DNA from 3 places in the Micromonospora humidisoli genome. Region 2 is predicted to be linked to each of the others. Evidence: riboswitches for the same ligand, from Rfam matches in the RefSeq annotation. Region 2 holds a riboswitch; each other region holds the start of a gene.

Region 1 (7,640 bases), on a different contig from region 2:
GGTGACCGGCCCGCCTGGCGGCTGCGCGCGGACGACGTACCCACCGCCACCCCGACGTTGCGCCTGTTGCCGCCGCACCCGGGCACGGCGCGGACCCGCGACCGGTCGGCCGCCTGACCCGGACGCCGCCCGGCCGGCACGGCACCGCCTCCGCAACCCGGCGACGTCAACCGGTCCGCCAGCGGGACGGCCGACACGGCGGTCGGGTCACCCGGGAGAGGACAATCCCGACCGGCCGGAACTATCGGCGACAGGTGACCGACCAACGGGACAGAGCATCGGCACAACGGAGGAAGAACCCATGCGTCCCACCGGTCCACTCGGCACGAATCGACGCGCGTCAGTCGTCTTCGCCGCCACCACCGCCGCCCTGCTGGCCGTGGGCACCGCCGGCTGCGGCCCGGCCGACCCGGCGTCGGGCCCCCGGCCGGGCGCCTCGGCCCCGGCGAGCACCCCCGCCGGGGTGATCGGCATCCGGGACCCGTGGGTGAAGGCGGCCGACAAGGGCATGACGGCGGCCTTCGGGACGCTTGTCAACGACAGCGACGCCGACGTCACGCTCACCGGGGCCAGCACCACCGTGTCGGCGCTGGAACTGCACGAGATGACCATGCAGGACGGCAAGATGATCATGCGGCAGAAGCAGGGCGGCATCGTGATCAGGGCGAAGGGCACCCACGTGCTGGAGCCCGGCGGCGACCACCTGATGCTGATGGACCTCCGCCAGCCGGTGCGGGCCGGCGACGAGGTCACCGTGACCCTCACCTTCGCCGACGGCCGGACCCAGCAGTTCACCGCCGTGGCAAAGCCGTTCACCGGGGCGCAGGAGAGCTACGCCCCCGGCCACGGCGCTCCCGTGCCGCAGCCGAGCGGACAGCCGGCCATGAGCGGACAGCCGACGACCGGACCGACGTCGTGACCGGACACCCGGGGGTCCGTGCGGTGGGCCGGCGTGGCCTGCTCGCCGGCGGGGTACTGGCGGCGGGGGGCGCGCTGGCCGGCGGCGCGGTGGTCGTCGCCGGGCGGGACGGCCCGAGCGACGGGCCGGGCGTGCCGCAACCGAGTCCGGTGGCGGCCGTCGGCAGCCTGGTCGAGCCGTTTCACGGGCCCCGGCAGGCGGGCGTGGCCACCGAGCCGCAGGCCCACGCCGCGTTCGTCGCGTTCACCCTGCGACCGGGAACCGACCGGGCGGCGCTGGGCCGGCTGCTGCGGCTGCTCAGCGACGACGCCGCCCGGCTCACCCAGGGCCGGCCGGCGTTGGCCGACACCGAGGCCGAACTCGGGCTGCTGCCGGCGCGGCTGACCGTGACCTTCGGTTTCGGTCCCGGCCTCTATCGGGCAGCGGGCGTCGACGACAGGCGGCCGGCGTCGGTGGCCGACCTGCCGGCGTTGCGGATCGACCGGCTCCGACCGGCCTGGTCCGGTGGGGACCTGCTGGTGCAGATCTGCGCCGACGACGCGGTCACCGTCGCGCACGCCCAGCGGGTGCTGGTCAAGGACAGCCGGCCCTTCGCCACCGTCGCATGGGTGCAGCAGGGCTTCCGGCGCAGCCCCGGCGTCGAGCCCGCCGGGCACACCCAACGTAACCTGTTCGGCCAGCTCGACGGCACCGCCAACCCCCGCCCCGGCGTCGCGTTGGACACCGCCGTCTGGGTGCCCGACGGTCCGGACTGGCTGCGCGACAGCACCACCCTGGTGGTCCGCCGGATCAGCATGAACCTGGAGACCTGGGATCTGCTCGGCCGTACCGACCGGGAACTCGCCGTCGGCCGTCGGCTCGACACCGGCGCCCCGCTCACCGGCACCGGCGAGCACGACGAGCCCGACTTCGCCGCCGTCGGCGACGACGGGCTCACCGTCATCCCCGACTTCTCCCATCTCACCCGGGCCCGGGTCACCGACGACCGGTTGAAGATCCTGCGCCGCCCGTACAACTACGACGGTGTGCCCTCCCCGCAGGGGCACGCCGACAGTGGCCTGATCTTCGCCTCTTACCAGGCCGACGTCACCGCCCAGTTCCTGCCCATCCAACGTCGACTCGCCGACCGGGACCTGCTCAACGAGTGGACCACCCCGATCGGCTCCGCCGTATTCGCCGTCCCACCCGGTTGCCCGCCCGACGGGTGGATCGGCCAGCAGGTCCTCGGGTGAACCGGCCCATGACGACCAGGTCACCGTCCCGCCGGGCCGCCGGGCCGCCCCGCCGAGTCACCGGCCGGTTCGTCGCCGCGCTGCTGGCCGGCGTGCTGACCCTGTTCGTCGCCGCCCCGCCGGCCCGGGCGCACAACGGCCTGCGGTCCGCCTCGCCGGCCCGGGACGCGACGCTGACCCACGCGCCCACCGCGATCACGCTGGAGTTCCTGGCCCGGCTCGACCCGACATTCACCACCATCGTGCTGACCGACGGGACGAAGCGACGTGTCCCTACCGGCGATCCGGTGGTCTCCGGCACGACGGGAGCCGTCCGGGTGACCGGTCCCCTGCCCAACGGGACGTACACCGTGGCGTACCGGGTGGTCTCCGTCGACGGGCACCCGGTGCAGGGGTCGTACCCGTTCACCGTGGCCGACCCGGCCGGTCCGGCCGCGCCCTCCCCCGGTCCGCCCAGTGCGTCCCCCGACCCGCCGACCGCGGCGGCCGTCGCGGTGGGGCGCGGCGGCGGGCGGTCCACCGTCGTCGGTGCCGCCGGCAGCGCGGTAGTCGTCCTGCTGGCCGCAGCAGCCCTGCTGCGTCGGCGACGCCGGTCGCGGCGCCCCTGAAGCCACCCGCCGCCGCTGGGCCGCAGGCGGTCGCGGCCCGCAGACCCGCGCCGGCAGACGGTCGTTCCCTTGTGGACCCGTGACGCCGCCGGCCCGTCCGGACATGTGCCGGGAACCGCGGGGACGTCCGCTGCGACTACCTCACCAGGCGGGGCCGACCGCAGGGAATCGGCTGACCCGCAGGCACGGGGCGACCATCGAATACATCCAACACATTCGATCGGATGGATATGTCTGTCACTGAGTTGTCCGACCCGCCGAGGCCGGAACCCGCCCCACCCGCCCGGCCGGCCCGGGGTGGCTCCCCGTTCGGCGCGCTGCTGCTGCGGCTGCACTTCTACGCCGGTGTCCTGGTCGCGCCGTTCCTGGTGGTCGCCGCGTTGACCGGGCTCGCCTACACGGTGGCCCCGCAGGTGGACGCGGCGCTCTACGGCGAGGTGTTGACCGTGACGCAGGTGGGTGAGCGCCCGGTACCGGTGGCCGACCAGGTCGGGGCGGCCCGCAACGCCCATCCGGAGGGCAGCGTCAGCGCGGTGCAGCCCGGCACCGGCGACCGGACCACGAGGGTGGTGTTCACGGTGCCGGAGCTGGCGGACAAGCAGCACACCGTGTACGTCGACCCGTACACCGGCCGGGTGCAGGGGCAGCTCACCACCTGGTTCGGGTCCACACCGGCCACCACCTGGCTGGACGACCTGCACCGCAACCTGCACCTGGGCGCGGTCGGCCGGCACTACTCGGAGCTCGCCGCGAGCTGGCTGTGGGTGCTCGCGCTCGGCGGGGTGGTGCTGTGGTGGCGTCGCCGCCGCGCCTCCCGGTCCACCGCGCGGCACCTGCTCGTACCGGACCTGACCGCCGCCCGCGGGGTGCGCCGGACCCGCAGCTGGCACGCCACCACCGGGATCTGGCTCACCGTCGGCCTGCTGTTCCTCGCGGCCACCGGGTTGACCTGGTCCCGGTACGCCGGGGCGAACTTCGGCGCCGGTCTCGACGCCCTCGACGCCCGCGCCCCGCAACTCTCCACCGCCCTCGCCGCCGGACCGGCTCCGGTCGACCCCGGTGGCGGCCACCACGGTGCCGCCGGGGCCGGCGGGGTGGTCGAGTCGGCCGCCTTCGACCGGGTGCTGACCGCCGCCCGGACGGCCGGGCTGGCCGGCCCGGTCGAGATCGCCCCCGGCGAGCCGGGCTCGGCCTGGACGGTCACCCAGGTCGACAACACCTGGCCGGTGGCCAAGGACCGGGTCGCCGTCGACCCCACGACGGGGACGGTCACCGCCCGCAGCGACTTCGCCGACTGGCCGCTGCTGGCCCAGCTCAGTGGACTCGGCATCCAGGCCCACATGGGGGTGCTCCTCGGCCCGGTCAACCAGATCCTGCTCGCCGCGCTGGCCCTCGGGCTGCTCTGCGTCGTCGTCTGGGGGTACCGGATGTGGTGGCAGCGCCGGCCCACCCGGGCGGACCGCCGGGCCCGCACCGGCACCCCGCCACCCCGGGGTGGTGTGCGGGGCCTGCCGTGGTGGGCGGTGCCCGTCGGCGTACCGGTGGTGGCGGCGATCGGCTGGGCCTTGCCCCTGCTCGGGCTGAGCCTGCTCGCCTTCCTCGTCGTCGACGTCGCCCTGGGCGTGGCGGCCCGACGTCGCCGCGACGCCGCCCCCGCACCGGCCGGCGGATGACGTGCCGCCCCCGGCCGGCACGTCACATTCCCCGGGCGACGATTGACCGGTCGGGGGTCGCGCCGTTACGGTCGACCCACTATCTGCGGCGTCGCGAGGTAAGCCGGTGGGAATCCGGCGCGGTCGCGCCACTGTGAGCGGTTCCGTCGTCGACGGGTCCGTGAGCCAGGACGCTCGGTCGTCCGCAGCCTTGCGATGGGGACGCGTCATCCCCGGGAAGGTTCGAATCCCATGTCGAGTCCCACTCCTGCCCAGCCGCTGGTGCACCCCGTCGGGTCCACCCGTCTGTGGTGGACGGCCCTGGCCGTCGCCGGCGTACTCCTGCTGCTCACCTACCTGGTCGCGTTCGACCAGGGGGCGGTCTCGCGCAGCGGCATGTTCCTGCACGAACTGATGCACGACGGCCGGCACCTGCTCGGTGTCCCGTGCCACTGACCGCTGCCCACAACCCACCCACCTTCGTCACCGTCCTGCTCCGCGGGCTCCTCGCCGGCCTCGTCGCCGGTCTACTCGCGGGCGGTTTCGGCTACCTCGCCGGTGAGCCGCGCATCGACGCGGCCATCGCGATCGAGGAGGCCGCCACCCACACCGGGCCGGTGGCCGACGACCACCACGCCGAGGACCTGGTCGGCCGGGACGGGCAGCGGTTCGGCCTGTTCCTGGCCACCGGCCTGTTCGGGACGGCGATGGGTGGCCTGCTCGCGACCGCGTACGTGCTGCTGCGCCGACGGTTCCCGGCCGCCGACGACGGCCGGTCGGCGTTGCTGCTGGCGGGCGGTGCCCTGCTCGGCGTAGTGCTCGTGCCGTTCGGGAAGTACCCGGCCAATCCCCCGGCGGTGGGCAACCCCGACACCATCGACCAGCGCACCGCCGCCTACCTGGCGTTGGTGGTGCTCGGCCTGGTGGCCGTCTGGGCGGGCACCCTGGGCTACCGGTCGGTCCGCGCCGACGCGCCGCCCTGGCAACGGTGCGGCGCGGCCCTCGGCGGGTTCGTCCTGGTCGCCGGCGTCGGGTACGTCGTCCTGCCGTCGTTCCAGGAGGTCCCGGAGGACTTCCCGGCAGCCCTGCTGTGGAACTTCCGGCTGGCCTCGCTCGGCACCCAGGTGGTGCTGTGGACCGCCCTCGGTCTGTTGTTCAGCGCCCTGATGAGCCGACGCACCGCAGGGCCGCGCCCCGGCGACCGGGCCCGTGCGCCGCTGACCGGTCAGGGCACGCCGGCCCGCCCGTGACCTCGACCAGCCTGCGGCTGGTCGCCCACGCCCACACCGGCGCGCTGCGGCGGGCGGTGTTCGGCGCGGGCGACGACGACCTGGACGAGGGAGGTCGACAGGCCGCCCTCGCCCTGGCCGGTCACGGCCGGACCGGGCCACTGGGCACCGTGGACACCTGTCTGACCAGCCCGGCGACCGCAGCGGTGCAGACTGCGTACGCCCTGGGGTTACGGCCCACCGTCGAGGCTGCGCTGGCCGACTGCGACTACGCCGGCTGGGCCGGGCGCAGCCTGGCCGACGTCGGGGCGCGCGAGCCCGGGGCGCTGCGCCAGTGGTGGGAGACGCCCGGGGCGACGCCGCACGGCGGGGAGTCCCTCGTCGCGCTGCGCGAGCGGGTCGCCGGCTGGCTCGACGACCGGCTCGGGCCGGGCCGGCGGATCGTCGCGGTGACCCATCCGATGGTGGTCCGGGTGGCGATCGTGCACGCGCTCGGCCTGCCGATGGCCGCCCTGCCCCGGCTGGACGTCGCCCCCCTGGCGGTGGTGCGCCTCAGCCGGTACGGCCCCCGGTGGCAGCTCCGGTTCACCGCGCCGGCCGGGCCCGGGGACCGGCACCCACAATGACCGGCCGGTCCGCCTCCGGCGAATCCGGTGGCGGTGCGGGCTGGGTGGTGGCGAGACTCGACGTGTGCCAGAACCGGACCGTTTCCGCGTCGCCGTCCACACCTGGGCGGCCGGCGGCCCGGACTCGGCGCAGGCCGCGGTGCTCGCCCGCCGCCTGGCCGGTGCCGGGCTGACCACGGTGGTGCTCGTCGAGGGGGTCAGCGACCGCGGCGCGGTCGAGGCGCTGGCCGTACGGCGTGGCCGCGACCTGCCCGCCGAGGGCGTCTGCGTGCTGCCGATCGGCGGTGCGACGAGCGCCGGCCGGTTCCTGCGGCTGCTCGGTCCGCCGGGTCTCGGCCTGGCCGTCCGGGGGATGTGCGACGAGGCCGAAGAGGGCTGGTTCCGACGCGGCCTGGAGCAGGTCGGTCTCGGCGTCGGCCTGGACCGCCCCGCGATGGAGGCGCTGGGCTTCCCGGTCTGCGTCGCCGACCTGGAGGACGAACTGATCCGCGCGTCGGGTCCCGCCGGAGTCGAGGACGTCCTCGCCGCTGAGGGTGACCTGCCCCGGTTCCGGGTCTTCCAGAACCAGCCCGCCCAGCGCGGCCGGTCCGTCGAGCGGCAACTGCGCCGGTTCCTGGGCACCACCAGCGGCCGCAAGGCCCGGTACGCCGCCGCGCTGGTGCACGCCCTCGACCCGGACCACGTGCCCCGGCCGTTGGACCTGCTGCTTCCCGCCCGACCACACCGCACCGACCGCCCCCCGGACGCACCCGGGCGGCGGGACACGGCCGCCGGCCCGGGTAGGGTCGCGCAGATGACCGGTGACCCGCCACTGCTCGCTGCCGACGATCCGCTGGCGGTCGCGGTGACCGGGGCGATCCGCGACGGCGACCTCGCCCGGCTGCGGTCGCTGCTCGACGCGCATCCGGGGTTGGCCGCCGCGCGCATCGCCGACCGGGTCGGCGGGGTCCGAACCCTGCTGCACGTGGTCACCGACTGGCCGGGCCGGTTCCCGCGTGGTGCCGCCACCGTCGCCGCACTGGTCGCCGCCGGTGCCGACGTCGACGCCCGGTTCGCCGGGCCGCACCGGGAGACCCCGCTGCACTGGGCGGCCAGTTGCGACGACGTGGACGTCGTCGACGCCCTGCTGGACGCCGGCGCCGACCTCGAAGCTCCCGGGAGCGTGATCGCCGACGGCACGCCGCTGGCGAACGCGCGGGCCTTCGCCCAGTGGCGGGCGGCGTACCGGCTGGTCGTCCGGGGGGCCCGCACCACCCTCGTCGACGCGGCGACGCTCGGCCTGCACGACCGGGTGGAGCGGGCCTGCACCGGCGACACCCCGCCGACGCCCGACGAGATCGACTGGGCGTTCTGGGGTGCGTGCCACGGCGGGCG
Region 2 (7,640 bases):
GCTCGAACTCTTCGCCGAGCAGGGCTTCGCCGCGACCACGGTGCCGGCGATCACCGCGCGGGCCGGCCTGACGACGCGCACGTTCTTCCGGCACTTCGCCGACAAGCGCGAGGTGCTCTTCGCGGACGAGGCCGAGATCGGTGCCTACGCCAAGCAACTCATGGCCACGGCGCCCGCCGACGAACCGCTGGCGTTCATCGTCGCGGGCCTGCGCACGCTCGCCGAGACGTATTTCGAAGGTCGCAAGGACGACCTGCGGCAGCGGCGCGCCATCGTGGCGTCCGACCCGGGGCTGCGCGAACGCGACCAGCACAAGCGCGCGATGCTGGCCCAGGTGATGCGGGACGGCTTCCGGGCCGGCGGCCTCGATCCGCTGCGGGCCGACCTGCTCGCCGAGACGGCGGGAACCCTGATGTACGTGTCCGTCGCCGCATGGCTCGACACCGACGACGGTCGCCGGCTCGGCGACATCATCGACGCCGCACTCGCGACCTTGCGGACCGAGCTGGAAGGGCTGCCCACCTCGAACGGTCAGGTCGCTTCGGAAGGGTGAGGCCGGCGCGAGCGGGATCGGCCCTGTCCGGTGGTGCCGCCCGCCGGGTCGGGGCGTCGCCGCGAGCGTACGTCAGGCCGCGGCACCTCGACGGCTGACCCGGGCCCGGAGTGGTCGTCAGTCACCCGATTGTCCTTTCTCGACTTTCCCAGCGCAGGGGCGGACGAGGCCCCGGAAAGCCTCGCTCTGCTGGGGCAAGTGCCAGACGGGAACACCGGATTTGATCCGACCGACCACAATGTTGGTGGTGGCAGCACCCCTCAGCTCTCGCCAGGTTCGACTCCGGCGGGGCGGTGCCGTGGTCGTCGTGGTCACGCTCGTCGCCGTTGCCGTCGCCACCGCCCTGGATGACAAGATCCTCGCGACGGTCAACACCGCGCTCGGCACGGTAACCGGCGTGCTCGCCGCGGTAGCCGGTGTGCTCGGAGTCTGGCATACGCTGCGACAGGGTGCGACGCAGGCGGCAGGGGGCGGGGCCAGCTCGGCTCGCCGATCGGTAACCGCTCCGACCGGTGATGCGCCCCGGGTGCTGCACGGACGCGAGACCGAACTGGTCCGGCTACGGACGGCGCTGGCCCGTCCGGAAGGACGATTTCTGGTGTTGGCCGGCCTCGCCGGGGTCGGGAAGTCCGCGCTGGCGCTGGCCCTGCACGAACACGCAGCCGCCCGGCGCGGCGGCAGCGCCTGGTGGATCTCGGCGCGTACGCCGGAGACCTTCACCGACGGGCTCGTCCACGTCGCACAGACCCTCGGTGCCTCCCCTGCCGACACGGACGAACTGAGGGCAGGCACCGCGCGGGCCCAGGACCTCTGGTGGGAACTGCTGTCCCGGGCGCGTCGCGGCTGGCTGCTGGTCATCGACGACGCCGACGAACTCCGGGTGCTCGGCGCGTTGGACGGCACCGGTTGGCTCCGGCCGAGCAGACGAGGGCTGGTCCTGGTCACCAGCCGGGTCGGTAGTGCGCACCTGTGGGGACGTACCGCCGAGGTGATCCGGCTCGGGCCACTCGCCGAAGGACCGGCCGCGCGGATGCTGCTGGACCTCGCCGGCGGTGGTAACGAGGCGGCGGCGCGCCGTCTCGCGCACCGTCTCGGCGGCCTACCGCTGGCGCTCAGGGTCGCCGGCAGCGCCGTCGCCTGGGAGTTCTCCCGATGGGACTCGCTCGCGGCCTACGAGAGCGCACTCGGTTCCGGAGACGCGACCGGCCTGCTCCACGTGGACCGGGGTGCCGGCGGGCCCGCGGATCCGCGCCAGGTCCCGGCAACGACCTTCGAGCTGTCCCTGGCCAGTCTCACGGAAGGGGGCCTGCCGCACGCGACGCCGCTTCTCCGGCTGCTGTCCTGCTACGCGCCGAACCTGCCGATCCCGGTCGGCCTCCTCGCCTGCGAGACGGTCAACGCGCTGCTCGGCGGCCCGACGGACGAAGCGGGCCGACAGCGGCACCTCCACACCGCGCTTCGTGGTCTGGCGCAACTGAGCCTCATCACCGAAGGACGCCCGGAGCGGAACGGAGCATGGCCACGGACGGCGTCGTTGCATCCGCTTGTCAGCGAAGCCAGCCGCAGCCGGACGGTGGGCGCACCGCACCAGGTGGCCGTGGAAGCAGTCGTCGCGGCACTCGATCCGCTCCGCTCCGACGACAGTCGCACCTGGCCACTGGCCGCCGTCGTCAGCCCACACGTCCGGCAGCTACTCGACACGAGTCCGGCCTACCTCGACGAGGAACACCTCGCGGCGTTGCTCGACGTCGCAGCCCGGCTCGTGGCAGCCGCAGCCTGGAGCGGTGCGGCCGACGCCAGCGGACAACTCGCTTCCCATGCGCTCGCCCGCGTCACTCCCCTGCCCGAAGACCATCCCTCGCGCCTGAACCTCCGAGCGGAACTGGCCTGGGCCACCGGCCGCAACGGCGACTGGGACGCCGCCCGCGCCATGCTGGCCGCGCTGCTGCGGACCTGGGAGAGCCAGGCGGACCCGCCGCCGCTGAACGTGCTGGACGTGCGGCACAAGCTCGCCTGGGCGGTCGGCCAGACCGGCGACTGGGAATCGGCACGAGCGGGACTGACCGCGGTCGGCGAAGCACGTCGACGCCTGCTGGGCACCGACCATCCGGACACGCTGCACACCAGGTGCTGCCTCGCCTGGGCGACATGGCGTACCGGATCACCCGCCGAGGCCGAGGCCGAGTACCGGAGGGTGATCGCGGACCGCCGGGCGGTGCTCGGCGACGACCACGTGGAGGTCCTCGACGCCTACCAATCCCTCGCCGAGGGCTACGTGCTCGACGACCGTCACGAGGAAGCCGAGGCGGTGTTGCGCATGGTCGTCGCCAGACGTGTTCGCCTGCTGGGCCCCGAACATCCGGAGACCCTCGACAACTGCCCCCGCTACTGGCTCGGCCGCGCCCTACAGGGCCAGGGACGGCACGTCGAGGCCGCCGACATACTCCGGAGGCTGCTCCAGGAGCAGATCCGGTGGTTCGGCGTCGACCACCCGGCGACAGCGGCCACCCGAGCGCGCCTGACCGGCCGGCTCGGAACGGACGCGATCGACGCCCGGTGACCACCCGACGCCGTCCGACGCCCTCCGCGGCCCGAGCGGTGATGCGAGGCTCGACCTCGGCCAGGACCAGACAGTGCAGGGGCGGGTCGAAGATGTCGATGCCCAGCGGCGGGGTCTTGGACAGCGTCGCGGCGGGCCGCTCGATGCGAGCGTACTTCCCCTCGCGGACCGGCTCGGCTGTCATCGGGCCCCATTCCGGCACCGTGCGGTGCTCATCGCGGGCATGAGGGTCCGGCGGTCGCGGAGTAGCTGCGCCGCAGCACGAGCCCGTCCGGCGTACGCGTGGGTGACGCGTACGCCGGACGTTGGACGGCTCTACTGCCAGGCGCCGCTGCGGCAGATGAACTGGGTGGTGCCGCTGTACTGGGTGGTACCCCCGTCGACGTAGCTGTAGCTGGCCCGCACCGGGTGGCCGAGGTTGCTGGCCGGGCAGGTGGCGAAGAGGGTCGGCCCGGCGGTCGTGAAGGTGCCGACGCTGCCGGAGTACCAGGTGATGCTCCAGGTCGTCGTGCCGGTGCTGCTGCCGTCGCAGTAGAACTGCGACGCGCCGGACTCGCAGAAGGGCGCCGGGGCGGCGGCGAGGGCCGGCGTGGCCCCGGCGGCCACGAGGCCCAGGGCGGCAAGCGCGGATGTGGCCAGGGCCGTGACGGTGGTACGCATGGAACTCCTCCCAACGTAGCCAGGCAACGACTGAGCGCGACGTCAGCCTAACCGTTGCATCGACGTACCCGAATTAGCTGTTCGGTCAGTCGGTCGCCCGGTGCAGCCAGCGGTCGTGGTGCACCGCCTCGGCGAGCGGCCGGCGTCGCCGCCACCCGTGCCGCTCCAGGTCGGGCACGGCCTCCAGATGGGTGACCGGCCCGACGCAGAGCCAGGCCACCGGCCGGATGCCGGCCGGCACACCCAGCAGGTCGGCCAGGAACGACTCCCGGTAGAAGGAGACCCACCCCACGCCCAACCCCTCGGCGGTCGCGGCGAGCCAGAGGTTCTGGATGGCCAGGCAGACCGAGTAGAGGCCGGCGTCGGCGATGGCGTGCCGCCCGAGCACCGCCGGGCCCCCGCGCTGCGGGTCGTAGGTGACGACGATCGAGAGCGTCGACTCCAGCACCCCGTCGATCTTGATGCGCGCGAACCGTTCGGCCGCGGCACCGTCCAGAGTGGCGGCGAACGTGGCCCGCTCGGCCTGCACGTGCCGGTAGAACCGACGACGGACGGCAGGGTCCCGCACCAGGACGAAGTCCCACGGCTGCGAGTGGCCGACGCTGGGCGCGGCGTGCGCGGCGTCGAGGATCCGGTGCAGGGTGTCAGCCGGCACCGGATCCCCGGTGAACTCGGCCCGGACGTCCCGGCGGCGGTGGATGGCGTCGTAGAGTTCCACAGGCAGGCTCCCGCTGCGCTCGGCCCACCCCCGACGGGTGGGCGGTCGACGCGAGGCCGGTCTTCGGACTCCCGGATCAACGCCGACCCGTCCGCCTTCCCAGCCGTACGGCCAGTGGCTGCGCTCCTCGCGCCTGGACGGTCGCTCCCCGGTCACCGCGGCGGGCCCGTGCCGGATTCACACCGGCTTCCCGATTCTCCCCGCAGTTGCGGGGCACCTCGCACGATCATGCCGCCGCCGATGCTATCGGTGGATCACGTACGGGTGGCGGTGGTGCGGCCACGGTTCCCGGTCGGGTAGTGCCTGCGCAGGTCGGAGGTCGTCATCCGGTCGAGCATCCGGTCGGGAAGGACGCGGGAGGCCCGGATGAGGAGGGCAGCCGTCGCGCCGATGGTGTAGCGGGTGCGGGGCCTGCGGTCGGTCACCGCCGCGGCGATCCTCTTCGCGGCGACGGCGGAGGTCACCCCGGCCCTGGTGAACGCCGCCACGTGGGAGGGGATCGCCTGCATCAGGGCACCGTAGCGCTCGTTCTGCTCCGGGGTCATCGTCTCGTCGAGACGGCCGAGGGCGGCGAGGCCGACGCGGGACATCTCGGTTTTGACGCCGCCCGGTTCGACCACCACCACCCGCACGCCGTACGGGGCCAGTTCGTTGCGCAGCGCGTCGCTCATCGCCTCCATGGCGAACTTGCTGGCGGCGTACGGACCGTAGCCGGCCATGGAGACCCTGCCGTTGAGGGAGCTGATGTTGACGACGCGCCCCTTGCCGCGCAGCAGCACGGGGAGCAGGGCCTGGGTGACCGCGACGTGACCGAAGAGGTTCACCTCGAAGATGCGCCGCCACTCGTGCAGCGGCACCACCTCGACCGGGCCGGCACCGGGGACGCCGGCGTTGTTGACCAGCGCCCGCAGCGGCAGCGGATCCCGCCCGACGCGTGCGGCGAGCGCGGCGACGTGGTCGGGGTCGGTGATGTCGAGGATCACCGGCTCGATGCGGTCGGTCCGCAGGGGCGTGGCGTCGCCCTCGCGCCGCACGCCGGCGAGGACGTGGAAACCACGCCGGGCCAGTTCCCGCGCGGTGGCCGCACCCATGCCGGTCGACGCGCCGGTCACGACCACGAGTTCCCGACTTTCAGTTGACGTTGTCATCTCTCAAGTCTGCACCAATCAGATGACAACGTCAACCGAGTGAAGTGACTTAGTCATCACCGGCGGACTAGCATCGTCCGCGTGACCAGCCGCGCCGAATCAGCCGCCGCAACCCGCCGCGCCCTGCTCGAAGCGGCCGCCGAGCTGCTCGACTCCGGTGGCCTCGACGCGGTGACGTTGCGCGCGGTGGGAGCACGCGCCGGAGTGACGCGCGGAGCGCCCTACCGGCACTTCCCCGACAAGGAAAGCCTGCTGATCGCCGTCGGGACCCGGGCCTGGGACACGCTCGGGGATCGCATGCAGACCCTTCGCGCGACACCTGGCCTGTCGGCCGCCGAAAAGCTCCGCGGCGGCCTCCTCGCACTCGTCGACGTCGGCCGCCGTCAACCGCACCTCTACAAGCTCATGTTCAGCAACCCGCCCGGCGACCCCAGCGCACTCGCCCGGGCCGCCCAGCGAAGCCAGACCGAGTTCCTGGCCGTCGTCGCCGAACTGGTGGGCGAGCAGGACGCCCGCCGGTACGCGGCCCTGCTCATCAGCAGCGCCAACGGGATCGCCGGCCTACAGGCCAGTGGCCAGCTCGCCGACCCGAAGTGGGGAGGCGTCAGCGCCGAAGAGCTCACCGACACCCTCGTCGACATGGTCGCCGTCAGGAACCGGCACACCTGACCGGCGGGCAGCGGACTCGACGGCCGGTGGGGACCGGTCGGCACGTGGGCTCGGCAGCACCGGGTCTGGCAGGCTGACGTGGTCGGCGGGCCGGGGACGACACGGGGCCGACGAGCCGGCCGGTGGCCCGTGGGTAGGTCCGGGCAGGGCCGACCCGGGAGCCGGCCCTGCCCGACGTCGTCCGTCAGCGGGCGGGAAACCTCTCGTCGAGGGCCAGGTTGAGTTCCAGTACGTTCACGCCGGGCTCGCCCATGAAGCCGAGCGACCGGCCGGTGGTGTGCTTCGCCACCAGTGCCCGGACCGCTGCGGGGTCCGCGGCGCGCTCGCGCGCGACCCGGGCCACCTGGATCTGGGCGTACGCCGGGGAGATGTGCGGGTCGAGGCCGCTGCCGCTGGCGGTGACGGCGTCGGCCGGCACCGCGGGTGTCGCCGGAGCGTCACCCCGCACCGGCACGATCAGCCCGCCGGCGGCCACGTAGTCCTCGTCCGGCCTGGCCAGTTCGACAGGCACGCCCTGCCAGGAGCTGACGAACGGCGTGGCCGGGGCGACCTGGTTGACGCTGACCACGCGGATGACCGGGCCGGTGAGCCCGTCGGCGCGGAACACGGCAAGCACCGCGCCGACCCCGTCCGGTGTGCAGTACGGGCGTCGTCCGTCCACCCCGTCCAGTGCACCCACCGCCCTGGAGCGGGTGCAGACCTGGGTGAGCAGGCTCTCGGAGGCTGCCTCCGGGTCGGTCGAGAGGGTGTCGACGACGCTTTCCGGGCCAAGGTTGCCGGCCGCCGTGGAGGTCGGGTCGTAGCCGTCGCCGGCGGCGGACGGGCGAGACTGGAAATAGCGCGGGACGGGGTTGCCGTCCCCGTCGGTGAACGACTGCCCGATCAGCGAGCTGCCGACGGTCTTGCCGTCCACGGTGATCAGGGAGCCGTCCGCCGTGCCGGACAGGCCGGGAAGCTGCCCGGCCGCGACCAGGGCGAGCGGATAGGCCAAGCCGAGCAGCACGGTGAAGACGAGTACGGCGCGCAGGGCGGCCAGGTGTTGGGTGAGCCAACTGGGAAGTCGCATGTCAGATCCCCGGGACGAACTGGATGAGCAGGTCGATGAGCTTGATGCCGACGAACGGCACCACGATGCCGCCGAGGCCGTAGCGCAACAGGTTGCGGCTGAGCAGCTTCGAGGCGCTGGCCGGGCGGTAGCGCACACCGCGCAGGGCCAGCGGGATCAGTGCGATGATCACCAGGGCGTTGAAGATGACCGCCGACAGGATCGCCGACTCCGGGCTGGCCAGCCGCATGACGTTCAGCGTGTCCAGGCTCGGGTAGATGCCGGCG
Region 3 (7,640 bases), on a different contig from region 2:
TCGACCGGTCCTTGAACGTCATCCACCCGTTGCCGGTCTGCGCCAGGGTGCGCATCATCCGCCCGTACAGGTCCCGGGCCTTGACCGTGCGGACCGCCTTCTTCTCGGCGACCCGGTACGCGGCGTCGAACTCCTCGCCGTACAGGTCGGGCAGCTCCGGGGCATCCGACGGGTCGATCAGCGACCAGTCGCCGTCGGCCTCGACCCGGCGCATGAACTCGTCGGGGATCCAGTTGGCCAGGTTGAGGTTGTGGGTGCGCCGGGCCTCCTCACCGGTGTTGTCCCGCAGCTCCAGGAACTCCTCGACGTCCGGGTGCCACGGTTCCAGGTAGACGCAGGCCGCCCCCTTGCGCCGGCCGCCCTGGTTGACCGCCGCGACCCCGGCGTCGAGGGTTTTGAGGAACGGCACGATCCCGTTGGACCGGCCGTTGGTGCCCCGGATCAGCGCCCCCCGGCCACGTACCCGCGTGAAGGAGATGCCGATGCCGCCGGAGAACTTCGACAGCTTCGCCACCTGGTGGTAGCGCTCGTAGATCGAGTCCAGTTCGTCGCGCGGCGAGTCGACCAGGAAACACGACGACATCTGGGTGTGCCGGGTGCCCGAGTTGAACAACGTCGGGGAACTCGGCAGGTAGGCCAGCGACGACATCAGCCGGTAGAACCCGACCGCCTCGTCGGGCGTGCCGGACAGCCCGCAGGCCACCCGCAGCAGCCAGTACTGCGGGGTCTCCACCACCAGCCGTGACCGCGGGTGCCGCAGCAGGTAGCGGTCGGCCACCGTACGCAGTCCGAAGTACTCGAACCGCAGGTCACCGGCCGGGTCGACGGCGTCGTCGAGTTGGCTGGCGTGCCGAGCCACGAACGCGGCGGTGTCGTCGGCGATCAAGCCGAGGCCGTGGGCGTACCGGATGGACTCGCTGAAGGAGGTCACCTCCTGCCCGCGGACCTCCTCGTCCACGTAGGCGGCCAGCAGCCGGGCCGCCAGCCGGGAGTACTGCGGTTCCGTGCCGATCAGCTCGGCCGCCGTCTGGATCGACAGTTTGTCCAGCTCGGCCGTTGTCGCCCCGTCGTAGAGGCCACTGATCGTCCGGGTGGCCACCCGCAGCGGGTCGACCTCGTCCAGGTCGGTGGCCCACCTGGCGACGGCCGTGACGATCCGGTTGACGTCCACCGGTTCGGTGTCGCCGTCGCGCTTGCGGACCCGCATCGCGGGCCGGCGTGGCTGCGCGCCGTCGACGTCGGACGGTGGGCTCTGCGCTGTGCTCGTCATGACCTCTCCTCGCTGTCACCGATGGCCATCGGGACGCGGGAGAACGCCAACGGGCGCGGCGCGACGGCCGGCCCGGGTGCTGGCGTCGGTCGTCCCGCGCGACCTCCGACCGCCGCGCGCAGCAGCGCACGGCGCACTGGCAGGTCTTCGGACTCGCGGGCGTGACCGGGGTCGGTCGCCTACTGGCCGTCGCTTCCCAGACCTCGCGGTCCAGTGCTCGATGACGGCGGTCGTTCCCACTTACCGCTGCGGGGCAGTCCCGGATTCCCACCGGGTTCCCTGTTGCCTCGACCGGACCACCGGGCCCGGCCGAACCAGCTGCGTGGCACACCATATATGGCGTAGATGGGGGAGAGGCAACACTAGATGTCGCGTCGGCGTGTCAGATAACTCTCACCCGAGCGGCCGGTGGCCCGCAGTGACGCCAGCAGCCGCAGCGCGTCGGCGTCGGCGCTGCCCGGCTCGGCGGTGAAGACCAGCATGACCGGGCCGGGGTTGCCGGGCAGCGGGTAGGTGTCCCAGTCCAGGACGATGTCGCCGACCTCGGGGACCTGGAAGGTCTTGGTGCCGCTGACCGAACCGCGCACGTCGTGCCGGGACCACAGCCGCCGGAACTCGGCGCTGCGGATGCTCAGCTCACCGACGACGGCGGTGGCCCGGGGATGGGTGGGGTCCGTGGCGACGGCGGCGCGCATCATGCCGATGTAGTCCATGGCCTGCTGCTCCCAGGCCGCGCAGCGCCGCACCGGGGCCGCCGCCTCGTCGAACATCAGCAGCAGCATGTTGAGCCGGTCCGGCGGGTGGTCCGCCGGGTCACCGAGCAGCGCCACCGCCCACGCGTTCCAGGCGAGCAGGTCCAGGTGACGGCCGAGTACCACCGCCGGGGTGTCCATCACGCGCAGCAACCGCCTGGTGCTCTCCGGCACCCGCTCCGGGCCGTGGTCGACCCGGGCGGGCACCGGCCGGCGGGCGGCGCGGGCCAGGGTGAACAGGTGCCGGCGTTCGTCGTCGTCGAGGCCGAGCGCGGCGGCGAGCCCGTCCAGCACGTCGTCGGACGGGCGAACCTCCCGGCCCTGTTCCATCCGCTGGTAGTAGTCGGTGCTCAACCCGGCCAGCAGCGCCAGTTCCTCGCGGCGCAGCCCGGTGACCCGGCGTCGGCCGCCCGGCTCCAGGCCGACGTCCCGGGGGTGCAGCCGGCCGCGCCGGGCGCGCAGGAAGTCACCGAGTTCACGGGCGTACGGATGGGTCATGTCGCCAGTGTGACGCGGCCCGGACCGGCGCGGGTAGGTCTGCGGGACCTAGGCAACCGGCTACGACGGAGTCCGCCCGGCCGGTCCGTAGCGTCGGTGCTCCCACCCCCGACCGCTCAGGAGCAGCAGATGACCTGGACCGCCGACCACATTCCCGACCAGCGTGGCCGCACCGTCGTGGTGACCGGCGCGAACTCGGGCCTCGGTCTGGTCACCGCCACCGCGCTGGCCCACCGGGGCGCGCAGGTCGTGCTCGCCGTCCGCGACACCGCCGCCGGCCGGCGGGCCGCCCGCAGCATGGGCGGCGACGTCGAGGTACGCGAGCTGGACCTCGCCTCGCTGGCCTCGGTACGGGAGTTCGCGGCGGCCCTGGCCGCCGACCACCCGAGGATCGACCTGCTGGTCAACAACGCCGGTGCGGTGCTGCTCGGCCCGCGCCGCACCACCGTCGACGGCCACGAGCTGCATCTGGCCACCAACCTGCTGGGGCACTTCGCACTGACCGGCCTGCTGCTGGGCAACCTGGCCGCCGCGCGGGCGGCCCGGGTGGTCAGCCTCAGCTCGATCACCCACCGCAACGCACACCTGGACTTCACCGATCTGATGGTCGAGCGTGGCTACCGGGGTTCCACCGCGTACGGCCGATCCAAGCTCGCCACCACCGTCTTCGGCATCGAACTGGACCGCCGGCTGCGCGACGCCGGATCACCGGTGCTCAGCGTGCTGGCGCATCCCGGCGTCACCCGCACCAACCTGACCCCCCGGGCCTGGTCCCACCAGGGCCGGTCCGGCCGGGTGTTGGCCCGGCTCAGCCTGCTGGCCACCCAGTCGGTCGAGCAGGGTGCGTTGCCCCAGCTGCGCGCCGCCACCGACCCGGCGGTGCGCGGTGGCCAGTTCTTCGGCCCGGCCCGCCTTTTCCAGACCTGGGGGCCGGTCACCGAGGTGCGGGCCAGCCGGGAGGCCACCGACCCGGCCGTCGGCCGTCGGCTGTGGACGACGGCCGAGGAACTGACCGGCGTGAGCTATCCCTGACGCAGGGCGCACTAGCATGGCTGCGGTCGGTGACGGCGGCGGAGACGAGGCGACATGGGATGGCTCGGGCGGGTGCTCGGCGGCGGGGGCCGGCAGGTCCAGGACGATCCGGTCCGGCAGGCGGCGCTGTCGGCCGAGGTGCGGCAACGCTTCGGCGCGCACCTGGCCGTCCGACCGTCCGACCAGGTGGCGGGGATGATCCGGCTGCTCGACGACGGCGACGGCCTGGCAGTGGCGGCGGCGATCGTCGGTGAGTTCGCCGATGCGGCCCACGCGGACCTGTCGGCCCAGACGGCGGAGCTGTACCGGCGTACCGGTCAGCGGTTCCCGGTGGACCGGCGCAACTACCGGCCGCTGTGGCGTGCGGCAGGCGGCCGGCTGCACTGGCCGCTGTTCGCGTTGCCCGGCGGCCTGCACCCGTACGTGCACGTCGCCGCCGCCACCACGGTGGTCGGCACCCGGGCGGCGCAGTTCGTCCGGGCGACCGACCCGCATCCGCTGCTCGCCCGCCTGTTCGAGGTGCTCGACCTCACCACCTGCGGTTGGGAGTACGGCCGGGTGCGGGTGGACCACGACGGGGCGTCGCTGGTGGGTCGACTGATCTCGACCACCCGGGACGTCCGGGCGGCGATGAAGGAACCCCCGTCGCTGCCGCCGTCGGTACGGGAACTCATGCGCACCAACCGGACGGTCGACGTCTTCGACCTCACCGGTGACCGGGTGGTCGGCACGATCAACGTGGGCGGCGAGCTGCGCCCGGCCCTGCTCACCTGATGTCACCCGGGGTGGACGCCGTCGGCGTCCACCCCGCTCCCGACCGGCGTCGGGTCAGGCGAAGAGCAGGTCCAACTGGTGGTCGAGGACCGCGGTCGCCCGCGCCGGGGTGTACTGCCCGCCGAGCAGGTACACCCCCAGCCCCTCCACCAGCGCCAGCAGTCCCGCCGCGGCGTCCGACGCCGGTGGACGCGGCAGCAGCCCGGCGATGAACTCCACCAGTTGCGCGGTGTCCGACCGCAGGCCGGGGGTCGCCGCCGGGTGCAGGGCGGTCCAGGAGAGAAACGCCAACGCCACCCGCCCGTCCGCGCGTGCCGCCTCGTCCAGCGGCAGCAACGCCGCAAGCAGGGTGCGCAGCAGCAGCCGGGGCTGCGGGTCCGGCCCGAGCGCCGCGACCGCCGCCTCGACCCGGGCCCGACCCCGGTCACGGACGACGGACAGCGCGAAGGCCATCATCTCCTCCTTGGTGGTGAAGTAGTGCTGCACCATGCCGGCGGAGACCCCCGCCTCGGCGGCCACGTGCCGCAGACTCACCGCCTCCAGACCCCGGTCGGCGGCGACCCGCATGAGCGCGTCCGCGATCAGCGTGCGGCGTTGACGGGGATCGACCTTCCTGGGCACCGGGGGCCTACCGTGCCGTGGTCACGGTGCCGGCCGCGCCGTCCACGGTGACCAGCTGACCGGTGACGATCCGTGCGGTGGCGCCCGGCACGCTGATCACGGCCGGGATGCCGTACTCGCGGGCCACCGTGGGGCCGTGCGCCATGATCGCGCCGGTCTCGGTGACCAGCGCCCCGGCGGTCAGGAACAGCGGCGTCCAGCCCGGATCGGTGGTGGCCGTCACGAGGATCTCCCCGGGTTCGAGGTGCGCGGTGGCCGGGTCGGTGACCACCCGGGCCGGGCCGGTCACCCTACCCGTCGCCGCTCCCACCCCCCGCAGCACACCGGTCCCGTCGGCGGGGGCCGGCAGGGTGCTCTCCACGTCGGTCCCGTCGGACAGCAGCGCCACCGGCACCACCCGACGGCGCAGCTCACGCCGGTGTGTCGCCCGGCGTCGGGCGACCAGCCCGGTCAGGTCGGCACCGTCGAGGGCCGCCTCGACCTCGTCGAGGGTGAGGAACATGACGTCGTCCGCCGTCGGGAACAGCGTCGCCCCGATGAGCAGCAACTGCTCGCGTACGGTCCGGAGCCGGTACAGCCCGGCGAACTTCCCGGCCTCCCGCAGCCCTGCCAGCCGTCGTGCCCGCCGCAGCAGGAGGACCGCGATCCGGCCCCGGACCGGGCGACGTCGGTGGACCCGGGCGGCCAGTTCGTCGAGCGCGGCCCCGGCTGCTGCGGCGGCCTCGGTAAAGCGCCTGTCGGGTGCCTGCGCGGGGTCGGTGAGCCGTAGGTAGTTGGCGATCGCCGCGAAGACCGGGGTGGGGTCCTCGGCCCAGCGAGGCACCCCGACGTCGGCCTCGGCCGCCGCGCGGTGGCCGTAGCGGGACAGGAACCCGGACAGGCCGATCTCGGGGAGCGCACCCCGCAGGTAGCGGGCCGAAAGCTCGGCCGGTGGCGTGTCGAGGAGCAGTTCGCGGTGCTCGCGGGCGGCGCTGGCCAGCGCCCACAGCGCGAGGTCCATCTCGATGGTCACGTTGTGCGGGACGCCGCGCAGCACGGCGTGTATCTCGTCCTCGGTGGCGACGCCCTTGAGCAGGTGGGTGGGCAGGGCCGAGGCGAGCATCCCGGCCACGATCGGCCAGGTGATGTCGTCGGCGGCACCGCCGTCGCCGTGGTCGCGGACGAAGCGCAGCCGTTCGTGGGCCGTCCGCAGCTGTGGCGGGGCCGTCGCCTCGTCCCGTAGCCGGTCGACGGCCGCGACCAGCCGCCGCCGTGCCGCGTCCGGTCGCGCCAGCGCCCGCAGGATGCCCCGCAGGGCCCGCAGGGCCGTGCCCAGCGAGGCGTCGGCCGGGCGGCGGCGGGAGTTGTGCCCGGACGGCGCGAACCGGGGGTCGCGCAGGACGTGTTCCATCACCGCCTGGGCGCGCGGCCCGAAATCGACGGCCATCAGCCGGACGAGCCGCCGGCGGCTGGCCGGTCGGCGGACCAGCTCGGTCAGGTCGCCGTAGAGCCGCCCGCCGATGTCCACGATCTCCACCCGCATGCCGAGCGAGGCGACCATGGCGGCGATCAGCTGGCGGAGCGTGGCCATGCCCATCGGGGTGACCGGTCGCAACATCCCCTGCACGTTGCCGAACTCGACGTACACCCGCAGGTCGTCGGTCTGCGGCGGCAGCGGGAACAGGGTGCTGACCGGACGCGACTGGAGCACCCACAGGGTCCCGTCCCGGTCGAGGGCCCACTCGACGTCCTGGGGCGCGCCGAAGTGCGCCTGGAGCCGCCTGCCGACGGCCCACAGATCGTCGTGCCAGCCGGGCTCCGGCCGCCCCTCGGCGTCGCTGGTCGGACGGTGGGCCGGATCGGTCAGGACGAGGCGGGTCACGTCGGTGCGGCCGTCGACGACCGTCGTACCCGGGCCCGGCGCGACCTCGACGAGCATCTCGGTGCGGTTGCCGGTGACCGGGTTCGCCGTGTGGAGCACGCCGGCCCGGACCGGGGCGACCATCCGCTGCACCACCACCGCCATGCGCACGTCGGCGGGGTCGGTCCCGCGCGCCTGGCGGTAGGCCGCCGCCCGGTTGCCGTGCAGCGACTCCCAGCAGGTGCCGATCGCCGCCAGCAGGTCCGCCTCGCCCTCGACGTCCAGCACCGTGTCGTGCTGGCCCGCGAAGCTGGCGTCCGGCAGATCCTCGTCGGTCGCGCTCGACCGCACCGCCACCGGCCCGCCGCCCAGCCGCGCGTACGCCGCCCGGACCTCGTCGCGCGGCACCACCCCGGCCCGGTACGCCTCGGTGGTCACGCAGAACCCCTCGGGCACCCGTTCGCCGGCGCGGATCAGCTCGCCGAGACCGGCCGCCTTGCCGCCGACCAGCGGGACCAGGCCGGCATGTGCCTCCGCCAGGGGGATCACCGACACCTGCGCCTCCCGTTTGCAATACGACTGCATTGCCAAGAAGGTACGCGGGTTGCAGTGCAACTGCAACGTAAAAGTCGGCGGCACCCGCACGCCGGCCTCAGCCGGAAGGGACGGACGGCGGCGTGGCCTCAGCCCCGGGCCGGCACGACGATCGGCAGCCGGACGGTGAACGTGCTGCCCCGACCGGGGACGCTCTCGACGCCGATCGTGCCGCCGTGCGCCTCGGCGAGCTTGCGGGCGATCGACAGCCCGAGCCCGCTGCCGCCGGTGCTGCGGGTACGCGAGTCGTCCGCCCGCC

The links. A riboswitch is a leader RNA that binds a small molecule or an ion and turns the genes downstream of it on or off. The one in region 2 is predicted to bind cobalamin.
Region 1: another riboswitch for cobalamin. It lies ahead of JQN84_RS21075 (CbtB domain-containing protein); the one in region 2 lies ahead of bluB (5,6-dimethylbenzimidazole synthase).
Region 3: another riboswitch for cobalamin. It lies ahead of JQN84_RS27750 (ribonucleoside-diphosphate reductase subunit alpha); the one in region 2 lies ahead of bluB (5,6-dimethylbenzimidazole synthase).

What each region holds. Positions count from the first base shown of each region.
Region 1 is NZ_JAFEUO010000005.1:541,660-549,299, forward strand. It holds gene JQN84_RS21050 (zf-HC2 domain-containing protein) at 1-117, shown strand, start outside; gene JQN84_RS21055 (copper chaperone PCu(A)C) at 302-919, shown strand; gene JQN84_RS21060 (Dyp-type peroxidase) at 943-2,151, shown strand; gene JQN84_RS21065 (copper resistance CopC family protein) at 2,160-2,759, shown strand; gene JQN84_RS21070 (PepSY-associated TM helix domain-containing protein) at 2,984-4,432, shown strand; cobalamin riboswitch at 4,488-4,629, shown strand; gene JQN84_RS21075 (CbtB domain-containing protein) at 4,664-4,867, shown strand; gene JQN84_RS21080 (CbtA family protein) at 4,858-5,661, shown strand; gene JQN84_RS21085 (histidine phosphatase family protein) at 5,658-6,266, shown strand; gene JQN84_RS32335 (TOPRIM nucleotidyl transferase/hydrolase domain-containing protein) at 6,331-7,640, shown strand, end outside.
Region 2 is NZ_JAFEUO010000010.1:49,060-56,699, reverse strand. It holds gene JQN84_RS28650 (TetR/AcrR family transcriptional regulator) at 1-553, shown strand, start outside; gene JQN84_RS28645 (tetratricopeptide repeat protein) at 1,080-3,113, shown strand; gene JQN84_RS28640 (hypothetical protein) at 3,429-3,773, opposite strand; gene bluB (5,6-dimethylbenzimidazole synthase) at 3,859-4,491, opposite strand; cobalamin riboswitch at 4,529-4,727, opposite strand; gene JQN84_RS28630 (SDR family oxidoreductase) at 4,746-5,639, opposite strand; gene JQN84_RS28625 (TetR/AcrR family transcriptional regulator) at 5,721-6,308, shown strand; gene JQN84_RS28620 (potassium-transporting ATPase subunit C) at 6,493-7,374, opposite strand; gene kdpB (potassium-transporting ATPase subunit KdpB) at 7,376-7,640, opposite strand, start outside.
Region 3 is NZ_JAFEUO010000009.1:70,547-78,186, forward strand. It holds gene JQN84_RS27750 (ribonucleoside-diphosphate reductase subunit alpha) at 1-1,270, opposite strand, end outside; cobalamin riboswitch at 1,392-1,605, opposite strand; gene JQN84_RS27755 (helix-turn-helix transcriptional regulator) at 1,633-2,520, opposite strand; gene JQN84_RS27760 (oxidoreductase) at 2,650-3,552, shown strand; gene JQN84_RS27765 (hypothetical protein) at 3,607-4,326, shown strand; gene JQN84_RS27770 (TetR/AcrR family transcriptional regulator) at 4,381-4,947, opposite strand; gene JQN84_RS27775 (PEP/pyruvate-binding domain-containing protein) at 4,955-7,342, opposite strand; gene JQN84_RS27780 (sensor histidine kinase) at 7,471-7,640, opposite strand, start outside.